Regions from separate parts of the Klebsiella africana genome, predicted to be linked through region 3. Evidence: predicted binding sites of a transcription regulator. Region 3 holds the regulator's gene; each other region holds the start of a gene.
What was found. Region 3 encodes Fur, which represses iron uptake genes when iron is present. Its sites were predicted from a motif close to ATAATAATGAGAACNACTATCAA; they were not measured.

Region 1 (4,575 bases), 1.7 Mb from region 3:
AATCATGGCTATCCCCTCCGGTTGTACTCACTGTGTGGTAATCCCGGTAAGAGATAAGCATTAATTATGCCAGGTCCTCTGCCGCCGCGGCGTTGTGCAAATCGGTTCTGACCCGCCGTCTGGTTGTGCAAAAAATCATCAGAACAGCCGCCTGCGCCCGGCTACGGTTGCACCGTTGTGAGGCAGGGCGACGGTTTTTGCGCCATCGTGGAAGGCAGCGCAGTCAGCCAGGCGGCCCAACCCGCGGCAGTCTCAGAAAACCTGGCAGGTAAATCCTCTGTTTTCGCGCAAAATGTTACCCCTGACACACGTAGCGGCAGATATTCGTCTAAGGTTTCTGGATGGCCAAACGTCGTGGCCCGCAGTCGATAATGATAAGGAGAACTCCCCATGACGAGTACTGATGCACATCGTCCCGCCGCTTTGCCCTCTTCCCTGCGCCTGGCGATCGGCGGCGCCCTGATCGCCCTGATGAGCCTGAATGCTCAGGCGGCAGACGGCAAAACCGCGCCGCCGCCCTCACCGGATATTCTGCTGGGCCCGCTGTTCAATGATGTCCAGAGCGCAAAGCTCTTTGCCGATCAAAAAACCTTCGCCGACGCCATTCCTAACAGCGATCCGCTGATGATCCTTGCCGATTACCGGATGCAAAAAAACCAGGCCAGCTTTGACCTGCGCCACTTCGTCGAGCTGAACTTCACGCTGCCGAAAGAAAATGACACCTATGTGCCGCCCAAAGGGCAAACCCTGCGTCAGCATATCGATGGCCTGTGGCCGGTTCTGACCCGCAGCACCGTCGAGGTGGAAAAATGGGACTCGCTGCTGCCGCTGCCTAAGCCCTACGTGGTCCCCGGAGGACGCTTTCGCGAAGTCTATTACTGGGACAGCTATTTCACCATGCTGGGTCTTGCCGAAAGCGGTCACTGGGATAAAGTCGAAGATATGGTTGCCAACTTCGCTGCGGAAATTGACGCCTGGGGCCATATCCCCAACGGCAACCGCACCTATTACCTCAGCCGTTCGCAGCCCCCCTTCTTCTCCTTTATGGTGAGCCTGCTGGCGACGCACGATGGCGACCAGGTACTGAAAACCTACCAGCCGCAGCTGGAGAAGGAGTATCGCTACTGGATGGCCGGAGCGGACGCGCTGGCCCCCGGCAGCGCCGACAAACGGGCGGTGCGGATGGCGGACGGCGCGCTGCTCAACCGCTACTGGGACGATAGCGACACCCCGCGTCCCGAGTCCTGGCTTGACGACGTCAAAACCGCCAAAAGCAACCCGAATCGTCCGGCAACCGAGATCTATCGCGACCTGCGCTCCGCCGCCGCCTCCGGCTGGGATTTCAGCTCCCGCTGGATGGATAATCCGCAGCAGCTCGCCACCATTCGCACCACCTCGATTGTCCCGGTCGATCTCAATGCCCTGATGTTCCATCTGGAGAAAACCCTCGCCCGCGCCAGCAAGGCATCCGGAGACAACGCTGGCGCTACGCAGTACGATGCGCTGGCTAACGCCCGCCAGCAGGCCATTGAGAAATACCTATGGAATGATAAAGAGGGATGGTACGCCGACTACGATCTGAAAACCCACAAGGTGCGCAATCAGCTTACCGCGGCGGCGCTGTTCCCGCTGTACGTCAATGCGGCGTCACGCGAGCGGGCGACGAAAGTGGCCGCCGCCGCTGAGTCGCGCCTGCTCAAACCCGGCGGGCTGACCACCACCACCGTCAACAGCGGCCAGCAGTGGGATGCGCCGAACGGCTGGGCGCCGCTGCAGTGGGTGGCGGTCGAGGGGCTGCAAAACTATGGTCAGCAGAAGATCGCCATGGAGGTCACCTGGCGCTTCCTGACCAACGTGCAGCATACCTATGACAGCAAGCAAAAGCTGGTGGAAAAGTATGACGTGAGTTCGACCGGCACCGGCGGCGGCGGCGGGGAATATCCGCTGCAGGACGGCTTTGGCTGGACCAACGGCGTCACCCTGAAGATGCTGGATCTGATCTGCCCGCAGGAGAAACCCTGCGATGCGCTGCCCGCTACCCGTCCGGCGACAACCCCTTCACCGCAAGACAAACCTGTTGCGGCGCCCGCGGCTAACGACCCCGCCCCTGCGGAACCGCAAAAGACCGGCTCCTGACGTTTTGCCGCCCCCTACTAAAATCGGTAGGGGGAAGCGGTCTCCCTGGTCCCTACCGTCCCGCGCAGACCCATTCTGCGGCTCGCGGGAAATACTTCCCCACCCCCTCGCGTTGAACAGGTCACCTTTTCGCTTGATTGCACAAATACAAACAATAATAATTCGCATTACTTTTTAACGAATAATGACAGATTCGTTTTTCACGCGGCGGCGTACAGGAGTACCAGACCGCGTTGGTTCAGGATGATCTTATGAACGTGGCTATTTCTCGAAAACGCCCGAGGCTGCTGTACGCCCTTGCGGTCGCACTTCCCTTCACCGCGCAGGCCGAAGAGACGGTGGTGGTCACTGCTACCCCACCGGCGTCTGCCAGCGCGCCGACGGAGGGCTACAGCGCTAGCACCTCGCTCGGGGCGACGAAAACCGACCAGCCGTTAATCACTACCGCCCAGTCGGTGTCGGTGGTCACCCGCCAGCAGATGGCGGACCAGGGGGTGAATACCATCAGCCAGGCGCTGGAATATACCCCGGGGGTTTACTCCAGCTTCGGCGGCGGCGCGACCCGGTTCGACGCCATCTCCCTGCGCGGCTACCACGGCGGCGACGTCGATAACCTGTTCCTCGACGGCATGCGCCTGATGAGCGACGGCGGCAGCCATAACGTACTGCAAATCGACCCGTGGTTTATCGAACGTGTGGATGTGATCCGCGGCCCCTCCTCCGCGCTCTACGGGCAGAGCGTGCCGGGCGGCGTGGTCAACCTGACTTCCAAACGTCCGCAGTTCAGTCAGCAGGGCCACATCCGCCTGACCGGCGGTACGCAAAATACCAAAGGCGCAGCCTTCGATTACACCGACGCCATCAACGAGCAGTGGGCATGGCGGCTGATCGGGATGACCCGCAGCAGCGACACGCAGTATGACCATACCCGCGAGGAGCGCTACGCCATTTCGCCTTCCCTGCTGTGGCAGCCGGACAGCGACACCTCGCTGCTGCTGCGCGCCTATCTGCAAAAAGATCCTTCCGGCGGCTACCACGGCTCTTTGCCGCTGGACGGCACCCGCTATGCCCACAATGGCCGTAAGCTCTCCCCCAGCACCAACGAGGGCGATCCGGGAGATGGCTATCAGCGCCGCCAGCAGATCTACAGCTATGAGTTTGACCACCAGTTCACCGACGTCTGGTCGGTCTATTCCACCGGGAGCTACACCCATACCAACGTCTCCCTCGATCAGGTCTACCAGGTCGGCTGGATAGATGACAGCGACATGCTGGCCCGCGGCTACAGCGGTTCGCGCGGTTCGCTGGACGGCTGGTCAACCGATAACCGCCTGCGCGCCGATTTCAATACTGGTAACCTGGCGCACACCCTGATCCTCGGCGCCGAATATCATCGCTTCCGTAACAACCTGTGGACCGGCGCCGGCGGCGCGGCGCCCCTTAACCCGTTTAGCGGCTATACCGCGCAGACCGGACATACCGTGACCTACAGCGATGACAATAATCGCCGCTATTACCAGACCGGGCTGTATCTGCAGGATGAGATGGTCTGGAACCGCTGGCATGTGGATGTTTCCGCGCGCTACGACCGCATCGTTTCCCGGCAGGTCAGTGATACCTTAGGCACCTCAAACCGCCGTTCAGACGACCATATCAGCGGCCGCGCCTCACTGTTGTACGCCCTGGACAACGGTCTGTCGCCCTACCTGAGCTACAGCCAGGCGATTACCCCGGCGATGCTGCCGGGCGCGGACGGCAAACCATTGAAGCCGACCACCGCCGAGCAGGTTGAAGCCGGCCTGAAGTTCCAGCCGCCGGGCAGCCGCGACCTCTATAGCATTGCGATTTACGACCTGACGCAAAAGGATGTCGCCACCCGCGACCCGAACATCGCCACCGCCACCTATATTCCGGCGGGTAAGGTCCATTCGCAGGGCGTTGAGCTGGAAGCGCACCACCAGATCACCCCGCAGCTGAGTACTATCGCCTCGTATACCTGGAATCGTCTGCGCTTCCAGGACACCAAAGACGGGACCGACAACAACACGCCGCAGCTGACCCCGGATCAAATGGCCTCCTTCTGGGCTCGCTATCAGTTCCCGGCGGGGATCTCCCTTGGTGCTGGCGTCCGCTACATCGGCAAACAGTGGGCGGATGATGCGAATACCGAACGGCTACCGTCGGTCACGCTGATGGATGCCATGATACGGGCCGACCTCGGCGTCTGGTCGCCGGGGCTGAAAGGCGCTTATGTGCAGGTTAACGCCAACAATATCGGCGACCGCGAGTATATTTCCGGCTGCTACGGCACCGGCAACTGCTACTGGGGGGCAGAGCGCAGCGTTATGGCCACCGTCGGCTACGACTTTTAACTGACCACGGAAATATAAGCCTCCGGCCATGACGGCGGAGGCTTGCGTGAATAGTTTCCGTCTCGCT
Region 2 (4,575 bases), 1.5 Mb from region 3:
TCATGAACGCTGACATCACTCAGCCGGGAAACCAGCTCGAGCGGCGCATCGCTGGAAACTTGTCCTCCGGCAATCACCCGGTATAGCCAGCCGGTTTTTCCGCTGTTTTGCATAAGCTGCGCCATATCATTGATCGCAAAATGAAAGTTGAGCTTGAAGCACGGCGATCGCGGCTGGGTGACCTGAATCAGCGCCTCGCCCCAGCGAAAGATATCGCCGATATAAACGTTTTGCTCGGTAAGCCCGGTGGTAGAGAGGTTTTCGCCGAACGCCGGGGCGCAGAACCGATCGGCCTGCTGGGGGAATTCACGGATCCAGTCGGCATAATGTTCGCGCGGATAATGACACAGTGCGCGGTCCGGCCCGCCGTGGATTTTCTTCTCCGCCTGCTGGTCCCCATCGAGACCGAGATCGCCGAGCTGCAGTTCGCCATCAACCTGGATTTTACCGATCGCACTGGGACGACTACCTGCGTAGTCCCTGATTTTGCCGATAAAGACATTCACCGGATAATGCATGGCTGCTCTCCTTGCTACAGATATAAAAAAAGCGAGTCATCAGACTCGCTTCTCTCTTAGCGCAATGCAACCTTATTTTTTAGCGGCAAAACGCGCTGCAGCTTCGTCCCAGTTCACCACGTCCCAGAAGGCTTTAATGTAGTCCGGGCGGCGGTTCTGGAATTTCAGGTAGTAAGCGTGTTCCCAGACGTCCAGGCCGATAATTGGGAAGCCGGAAGCGCCGGAAATGGCTTCGCCCATCAGCGGGGAATCCTGGTTAGCGGTGGAGACAACGGCCAGTTTGTCACCTTTCAGGACCAGCCACGCCCAGCCGGAACCGAAACGGGTCGCAGCGGCTTTTTCGAATTCCGCTTTGAAGTTCTCCACGGAACCGAAATCGCGCTCGATAGCCGCTTTCAGGTCGCCCTGCAGGGTGGTACCGGTTTTCAGGCCTTTCCAGAACAGGCTGTGGTTCGCGTGGCCGCCGGCGTTGTTACGCAGTACGGTTTTTTTGTCAGCCGGCAGCTGATCCAGCTTGGTAATCAGCTCTTCAGCGGACAGGTTAGCGAACTCCGGCAGGCTTTCCAGCGCGGCGTTAGCGTTGTTCACGTAGGTCTGGTGGTGTTTAGTGTGATGGATCTCCATCGTCTGCTTGTCGAAGTGCGGTTCCAGAGCATCGTAAGCGTAAGGCAGGGATGGCAGGGTATAGCTCATAATCATCTCCATTATTGTCGAGCGGCTCAAGTGTTAATGCCGCGTAAGCAGTTTGTCCATTATAGTTAATTAAATGGTATTGAAAATGCTTATCAATGCCGTATTTTTCATATGGATATAACCAGAAGAAATACCCGCCGTTTTGTGATGTAGAACAACTAATTAAGTCAGTGGTTGCCAGGGTTCGTCATCCTGTGGCAAGGACTTGAAGGCGGCCAAAGCGGCCAATTTTTACACTCATCCCATCGGAAGCCGCCGTCTCCGATAAAAAAAGATGAGGATAAAATCAATGAACCACGCGATTACGATGGGTATTTTTTGGCATTTGATAGGGGCCGCCAGTGCCGCCTGTTTCTATGCCCCGTTCAAGAAAGTAAAACACTGGTCGTGGGAAACCATGTGGTCGGTCGGGGGGATTGTCTCCTGGCTGATCCTGCCCTGGGCCATCAGCGCCACGCTGTTACCCGATTTCTGGGCCTACTACCGCTCTTTTAGCGCCTCCACGTTGCTGCCGGTCTTTCTGTTCGGCGCCATGTGGGGCATCGGTAATATTAACTATGGCCTGACCATGCGCTATCTCGGCATGTCGATGGGGATTGGCATCGCCATTGGCATCACGCTGATTGTCGGCACGCTGATGACGCCCATTATTAACGGTCAGTTTGCCGTGCTGATGCACACCCAGGGCGGTCAAATGACGCTGCTCGGCGTGCTGGTGGCGGTGATTGGCGTCGGCATCGTCACCCGCGCGGGCCAGCTGAAAGAGCGTAAAATGGGCATTAAAGCCGAAGAGTTCAATCTGAAGAAAGGGCTTCTGCTGGCGGTGATGTGCGGTATCTTCTCCGCAGGGATGTCGTTTGCGATGAACGCCGCCAAACCGATGCATGATGCCGCCGCGGCGCTCGGCGTCGACCCGCTGTACGCAGCGCTGCCAAGCTATGTGGTCATTATGGGCGGCGGGGCGCTGGTTAACCTTGGCTTCTGCTTTATTCGTCTGGCGAAAGTGAAGAACCTGTCAGTCAAAGCCGATTTCTCGCTGGCAAAACCGCTTATCATCAGCAACCTGCTGCTCTCCGCCCTCGGCGGCCTGATGTGGTATCTCCAGTTCTTCTTCTATGCCTGGGGCCATGCCAGCATTCCGGCGCAGTATGATTATATGAGCTGGATGCTGCACATGAGTTTCTACGTACTGTGCGGCGGTGTGGTGGGTCTGGTGCTGAAGGAGTGGAACAACGCCGGCCGTCGTCCGGTGAGCGTCCTGAGCCTCGGCTGCGTGGTGATCATCATCGCCGCCAATATCGTCGGCCTGGGAATGGCCAGTTAACCATCGGGCCATCAGCCAGACAATAACGGCCTTCAGGCGGCGGTGCGACTGCGCTGCCGCCACTGCCCCGGCGACATGCCGATTTCGCGGCTAAAAACCACCGAAAAGTAGTTACTGTCCTCAAAGCCACACTGCATGGCGATATCGCCGATTAAGCGCTCGGTATGCTGCAGCAGATACTGCGCATGGCAGATCCGCAGCTGGCGTAAATAGTGATTGATGGTCATCCCGGTTTGCTGGCGAAACTGCTGGCGAAGCGCCCGCTCGCTGCCGCCCTCCTGCTCGCAGAAACGCTCCAGAACAAAGGGGCGGCTGAGGCTGGACGCCAGCGCAGCCAGCAGTTTGTCGAGTAGTGCTTCGCGCTGCGTCGCCGCCGGATCATCCGTCGCGTAGCGATGGCGCTGCAGCGTCAGCGCCAGCTGGGCAAACAGCAGTTCGGCCATCGCATTTCCCTGCGCGTCGCGCCGGGCGCACTCATGCTCAAGCTGGCTAATCACCTGGCGCGCCTGCGCCATACCGGTGCTGCCCATGCGCCAGTGGGGCTTCCACGGCGTGCCGAAAAGGCCAGGGATCGCCCCGGCCCAGTCAAAATTGAGCTGCAGCCGCTCCGGGCAATAGATGATGTTCTGCAGAACCAGATCGTTAACGGAAGCATAGGAGTGTTTATCTTCGGCGCGAATATAGAACAGATCGCCGCGGGTAATGCGCCAGGGGCGATCGTTAAGGACGTGCAGCCCGTTGCCCCGCCACACCAGCACCAGCTCGCAGAACTCATGGGTATGTTCGGCAAAGACATTTTGCGGGTAGCGGTCTGCCACCGCCACTGCCTGTGTGGCGGAAGGGAAAAACTCCTCTTTACGTAGAATCAGACCGGTCACGGCTCACACTCCAAACGCGGATAACGGCGCATTATTCGCGTTTTTAGTCTGCAATACGTTGACTCTTCTCGCGTTACTGAAGAATGGCGTCGCGCCCCTGGCGGATATCGCGCGGCGACCAGTCGAACTCGCGGCGAAAAAGCGTCGAAAAGTGGTTACTGTCGCCGAATCCGCAGCGATAAGCGATATCTGTCACGCTTTCATCACTGTGGCGCAGCAGATGGCGGGCTTTCATCAGGCGCACCCGATTAAGATAGCGCTGTGGCGTCAGGCCGGTCTGCTGCTTCAACTGGCGGTGCAGTGTACGCAGCGACAGCGAAAACTGCGCCGCCACCTCCTCCCAGCAGATCTCCTGCGCAAAATGGTCTTCGAGCCAGGCCAACAGCTGATTCAACCTCGCATCGTTGTTGGTGGCCTCTTCCGCAAGGCTGCTTTTACGTAACAGCACCAGCAGCTGCATAAACAGGATCTCACGGCTGGCGACGGCATGGGTATCCGTGTCGCTCCCCACGGCCTCGATCTGCGCCACGATATGCCGCACCTGTTGCAGGACGGTTTGATTCACCCGCCAGTGCGAGGGGTAGTTTCCTTCCTGCTCCTGGGGCAGTAGCTGACTGACCCCGGCGAGAAAGCGAAACGCATCCGGCGCGCGATAGAGCACATTGGTCAGACACAGATTGTCCGTGTGCTCGTAAAGATGCCGGTCGTGATCGCGGATAAAACAGACCGAGCCGCCGCCGATGGTATACGGCTGGCCATTGAAGACATGAATACCCGATCCCTGCTCCACGATAACTATTTCATGGAAATCATGGTGATGTTCCGGAAAGGCCGACTGAGGGAGGCGGGGTTCAATAGCCACCGTCGAGATCCCGGCCTTAAAGAAATCCGTACTGTGCAATATGGTCATGATGCCGCCCTCGTAATGAGAAAAATTATCAGTCACCGGCTGATAGTAATGAAGGGTTGGCTATCCGGCCTTCAATTTTTGACCGCGAAATTCGTAAATCCTGCCGCTTTTTCAAGAATCAGCCGGAAAGATGCGGAACTGCCGACGCCATCACATCCCCCTCGCCACCCCCTAAAACCGCAAACTGTGATGTCCCTCACGGTCACCTTTGCTTTCTTGCCAGCGGCCTGTTGGTGCTGTCCGTAACGAGAA
Region 3 (4,575 bases):
CCGCGCTGCCGCGATGGCCAGAGGTACCGAATTTTACCGCATGCTCCGCATTACCGACTTCAGGCTTCAGCACGTAGTACTGAGCAGTCAGTTGGGCGACGTTAATCAAATCACTCTGTTGCGCAGGCTGCCCCGCACGTTTATCGATTGCCATTGCCTGATCCTTCTGGTGCAAATGTTAAAAAGCTAGATCGTGCCGCAAACCTTTTCAATCAGCTCCGCAGGGAACTGCATCGACTGCATGATGTGCTCGATCATGCTGCATTTACGGCCGGTATTGGTATTGGTGATAACCCACCACGGGGTACCAGGAACCTGTTTCGGTTTGGTCTGGTTGCCGCTTTTCAGCAGCGTACGCGCATCTTCCGCGAAGTAAACGCGCGTGCGGCCGTGCAGAGACTCGGTAGCCTCAGCAAAGGCTTTACTGTCCAGGGAGTAGAGGGTCGTCAACACCAGCATAAAACGGTTCACCGCGCGCTTCTGCTCGGCGTATTCATCAGATAACAGCATCTCGCGCATGGCGCGGACTTTATCCTTCACCGGGTTAGCGGGTTTCACCTCAGCGGCAGGCGCTGGCGCCAGCGTCGGCGCGGCTTTGCTGACCGGTGTAGCCGGTTGGGAAACGGCGGAAAATTTCAGCATACGCCGTAAAATGTCGGATGCGCTCTCGCCGATATGCAGAGTGTGGCTGGCAATATAGCGATAGAGTTCATCATCAACTTCAATTGTTTTCATCTTAATCCAGTGCGATATCTTTTCTGAATACAAATCGTTGGGATTATAAGTACAAATCCCAACCGCGGATAGCGTCAAACCAGGATGGCGGTAAAACTCAGAAAACTTCTGGGTCTTGCAGCCGGATGGCAGAATGTCCAACATAATACCCTAACCCGACGGAGCGAAAAAAAGAACTTTGCCATGAAATTAAATAGCCGAGCGCAATCTGCACAGAATTCGCACAACAACTCCCCGATCGTGCTGGTCCACGGTCTGTTTGGCAGCCTGGACAACCTGGGCATCCTCGCCCGCGACCTGATCGCCGACCACGATATTGTGCAGGTCGATATGCGCAACCACGGATTATCGCCGCGGTCGCCAGAAATGACCTACCCCGCCATGGCGCAGGATCTGCTCGATACGCTCGACGCACACCAGATCGAGCGCGCCACCTTTATCGGCCATTCGATGGGCGGCAAAGCGGTAATGGCGCTGACCGCGCTGGCGCCGGAACGCATCAGCGGTCTGGTGGCGATCGATATCGCGCCGGTGGATTATCACGTACGCCGCCATGATGAGATCTTCGCGGCTATCCGCGCCGTCAGCGAATCCGCCGCCAGCACCCGCCAGCAGGCGGCGCAGGTGATGCGCGAATATCTGCAGGAAGAAGGCGTGATTCAGTTCCTGCTAAAATCATTCGTCGACGGCGAATGGCGCTTTAACGTGCCGGTGCTGTGGGACCAGTATCCGCATATTGTCGGCTGGGAAATCATTCCTGCCTGGCCACACCCGACGCAGTTTATTCCCGGCGGCAACTCGCCTTATGTGACCGATGCCTACCGCGACGCGCTGCTGGCCCAGTTCCCGCAGGCGCGGGCGCACGTCATCGCCGGCGCCGGACACTGGGTGCATGCCGAGAAACCCGAAGCGGTGTTACGCGCCATCCGCCGCTATCTGGCGAGCATCGCCGTCTGATTGACTAAAATATGCCCGACCGCGCCGCAGAATGCCCGTGGTCGTTGGCGCAGCCGTTCGCCTGATGTATGATGGCGCGCTATCTGCGCCGGCTAGAGCCCGGCAGCTTGTTTCCCCGAAGTCACTCAGAATCATGGCAAAAGAACAAACGGACCGTACGACATTAGATTTGTTCGCAAACGAGCGTCGCCCGGGAAGACCGAAAACCAATCCGCTGTCGCGCGATGAACAACTGCGCATCAACAAACGTAACCAGCTGAAACGCGATAAGGTTCGCGGGCTGAAGCGCGTCGAGTTAAAACTCAACGCTGATGCGGTCGATGCGCTCAACGAGCTGGCGGAAGCGCGTAATATGAGCCGCAGCGATCTCATTGAAGAGATGCTGATGACACAATTAACCGCCCTGCGCAGCCAGGGAAAAGTCTAACTTTCCGCGAAAAAACCGCATTCATGTAGCAGAGTGTGCAGTCGGGCGTGATTGCTGTTTCCGCGCCCTTGCCTGTTCTGCTATGATTGCCGTTATCTATGGGCATCGCGTCCCTACCACATCATTTAAGTTTCAAGAGGTTATTTTACTCATGGCAATCATCGGCATCTTTTTTGGCAGCGACACCGGCAACACCGAAAATATTGCAAAAATGATTCAAAAGCAGCTTGGTAAAGATGTTGCTGATGTTCACGACATTGCCAAAAGCAGCAAAGAAGACCTGGAAGCCCACGACATCCTGCTGCTCGGTATTCCGACCTGGTACTATGGTGAAGCACAGTGTGACTGGGACGACTTTTTCCCGACGCTGGAAGAGATCGACTTCAATGGCAAACTGGTGGCGCTGTTCGGCTGCGGCGACCAGGAAGACTACGCAGAATACTTCTGCGACGCGCTAGGCACCATCCGCGACATCATTGAGCCACGCGGGGCGACCATCGTCGGTCACTGGCCGACGGCGGGGTATCATTTCGAGGCTTCCAAAGGCCTGGCGGATGACGACCACTTCGTCGGCCTCGCCATCGATGAAGACCGCCAGCCGGAGCTGACTAATGAGCGCGTTGAGAAGTGGGTGAAGCAGGTTGCCGAAGAGCTGCACCTCGAAGAAATCAAAAACGCCTGATGATTAAGCGGCGTAACTATTGAGTTGCGTCGCATTAATAGACAAAAGCAATCAAACTAATAGCTACAAGTTTTTAACTTTTAATCACATATCTGTACAATGTCCTCTGATTCTACGAGGCACGTGACGCAGTTTGTAGCTGGTGCCTCGTTTTTGACAGCAAACCAGGCCTGATGCTTGCAGTTTTCATTTACCAATGGCAGTTCTATAATGAGACGCATTACGTCGGGTTAATTTCTGTATGACTTCCGTTGAAGGAAGTAGATCGTTTAGCAACAGGACAGATTCCGCATGACTGACAACAATACCGCATTAAAGAAGGCTGGCCTGAAAGTCACACTTCCTCGACTGAAAATCCTCGAAGTGCTGCAGGAACCGGATAACCATCATGTCAGTGCGGAAGACTTATATAAACGCCTGATCGACATGGGCGAAGAGATTGGTCTGGCGACCGTTTACCGCGTCCTCAACCAGTTTGATGACGCCGGCATCGTGACTCGTCATAATTTCGAAGGCGGAAAATCCGTTTTCGAACTGACCCAGCAGCATCACCACGATCACCTGATCTGCCTCGACTGCGGCAAAGTGATCGAGTTCAGTGATGACTCTATTGAAGCGCGCCAGCGTGAAATCGCTTCCCGTCACGGCATCCGCCTGACCAACCACAGTCTGTATCTGTACGGCCACTGTGCGGAAGGGGATTGCCGCGAGGACGAACACGCCCACGACGCAGTGGAAAAGTAATTCCCCGCTTCGTCTGCTCTGAAAAGCCAACCTGCCGGTTGGCTTTTTTATGGGCGCTTCTGCCGCGCTTCCCGCTCACGCCTCTGGGGTAACCTTCCTCACCCCCGCTTTGTCCGGAGAGTTGATATGGAACTTCGCCAGCTACGCTACTTTGTGCGCATTGTTGAGACCGGCAGCATGGGGCGAGCTGCGCTCGATCTCAATATCGGTGTCTCGGCGCTTAGCCAGCAGATCGCGCGCCTGGAAAACGAACTGGCCATTCGCCTGCTGCAGCGGACCTCCCGCGGAGTCACGCCCACCAGCGCGGGCCTCGCCTTCTACTCACAAGCGCAGCTGGCGCTGCGCCATGCCGATGACGCCATCCTCGCCGCCCGCGAGGCGCGCCTGTCGGGCCACGTCAGCGTCGGCATGGCCCCCAGCACCGCCTCCGTTCTCGGTGTTCCGTTCATCAATGCGATGCGCGAAAGCTACCCCGACGTGCGTCTGCATCTGGTTGAAAGCCTTTCCGGCAATCTGGAACGGATGATCAACACTCGCCAGCTCGATTTAGCTATCGTTTTCCAGCAGGAGAAGATCCTGCGCTGGAGCGCCAGACCGGTGCTGGAAGAGCGCCTGTTCCTGATTGGCACCCATGCGCTGCTAGCCCCTCTTCAGGATGACCATATCACCCCTGACCAGCTCACCTCCCTGCCGTTGATTATGCCAAGCCAGGGCCACGGTCTGCGCGGCAGGCTGGAGGCGGTTTGCCAGCAGCATCATATCAGCGTTGAGGTGGTGGCGGAGATCGACGGCCTGGCCCTGCTGATGCAGGCCGTGCGCAGCGGACTGGGGGCCACCCTGCAGCCCGGGGCCGCTATCTCCCATCTCGACCACCAGGCGCTGAGAGTGATCGACGTCGTCAATCCGGTACTCAGTCGCCCCAACTTTCTGGTCAGCCTGTCCGATGATGAACTCACCCCGGCAGGCCTTGCCGCACGGGTAATACTGAGCAAAGTTATGCGTCAGCTGGTAGAGTCTGACCGCTGGCCGG

Region 1: a site for Fur is predicted at 2,288-2,310, ahead of LGL98_RS09420 (TonB-dependent siderophore receptor). Genes of this name have one in related genera too.
Region 2: a site for Fur is predicted at 1,285-1,307, ahead of sodA (superoxide dismutase [Mn]). Genes of this name have one in related genera too.

Annotation. Positions count from the first base shown of each region.
Region 1 covers NZ_CP084874.1:1,943,537-1,948,111, reverse strand. The annotation lists gene LGL98_RS09435 (circularly permuted type 2 ATP-grasp protein) at 1-6, opposite strand, end outside; partial or broken gene LGL98_RS09430 (biopolymer transporter TonB) at 78-206, opposite strand; gene LGL98_RS09425 (alpha,alpha-trehalase) at 391-2,136, shown strand; gene LGL98_RS09420 (TonB-dependent siderophore receptor) at 2,388-4,508, shown strand.
Region 2 covers NZ_CP084874.1:5,121,128-5,125,702, forward strand. The annotation lists gene yiiM (6-hydroxyaminopurine reductase) at 1-518, opposite strand, end outside; gene sodA (superoxide dismutase [Mn]) at 591-1,211, opposite strand; gene rhaT (L-rhamnose/proton symporter RhaT) at 1,501-2,535, shown strand; gene rhaR (HTH-type transcriptional activator RhaR) at 2,568-3,413, opposite strand; gene rhaS (HTH-type transcriptional activator RhaS) at 3,487-4,323, opposite strand.
Region 3 covers NZ_CP084874.1:3,658,543-3,663,117, forward strand. The annotation lists gene pgm (phosphoglucomutase (alpha-D-glucose-1,6-bisphosphate-dependent)) at 1-154, opposite strand, end outside; gene seqA (replication initiation negative regulator SeqA) at 187-735, opposite strand; gene ybfF (esterase) at 919-1,692, shown strand; gene ybfE (LexA regulated protein) at 1,826-2,119, shown strand; gene fldA (flavodoxin FldA) at 2,271-2,801, shown strand; gene fur (ferric iron uptake transcriptional regulator) at 3,093-3,545, shown strand; gene tcuR (tricarballylate utilization LysR family transcriptional regulator TcuR) at 3,672-4,575, shown strand, end outside.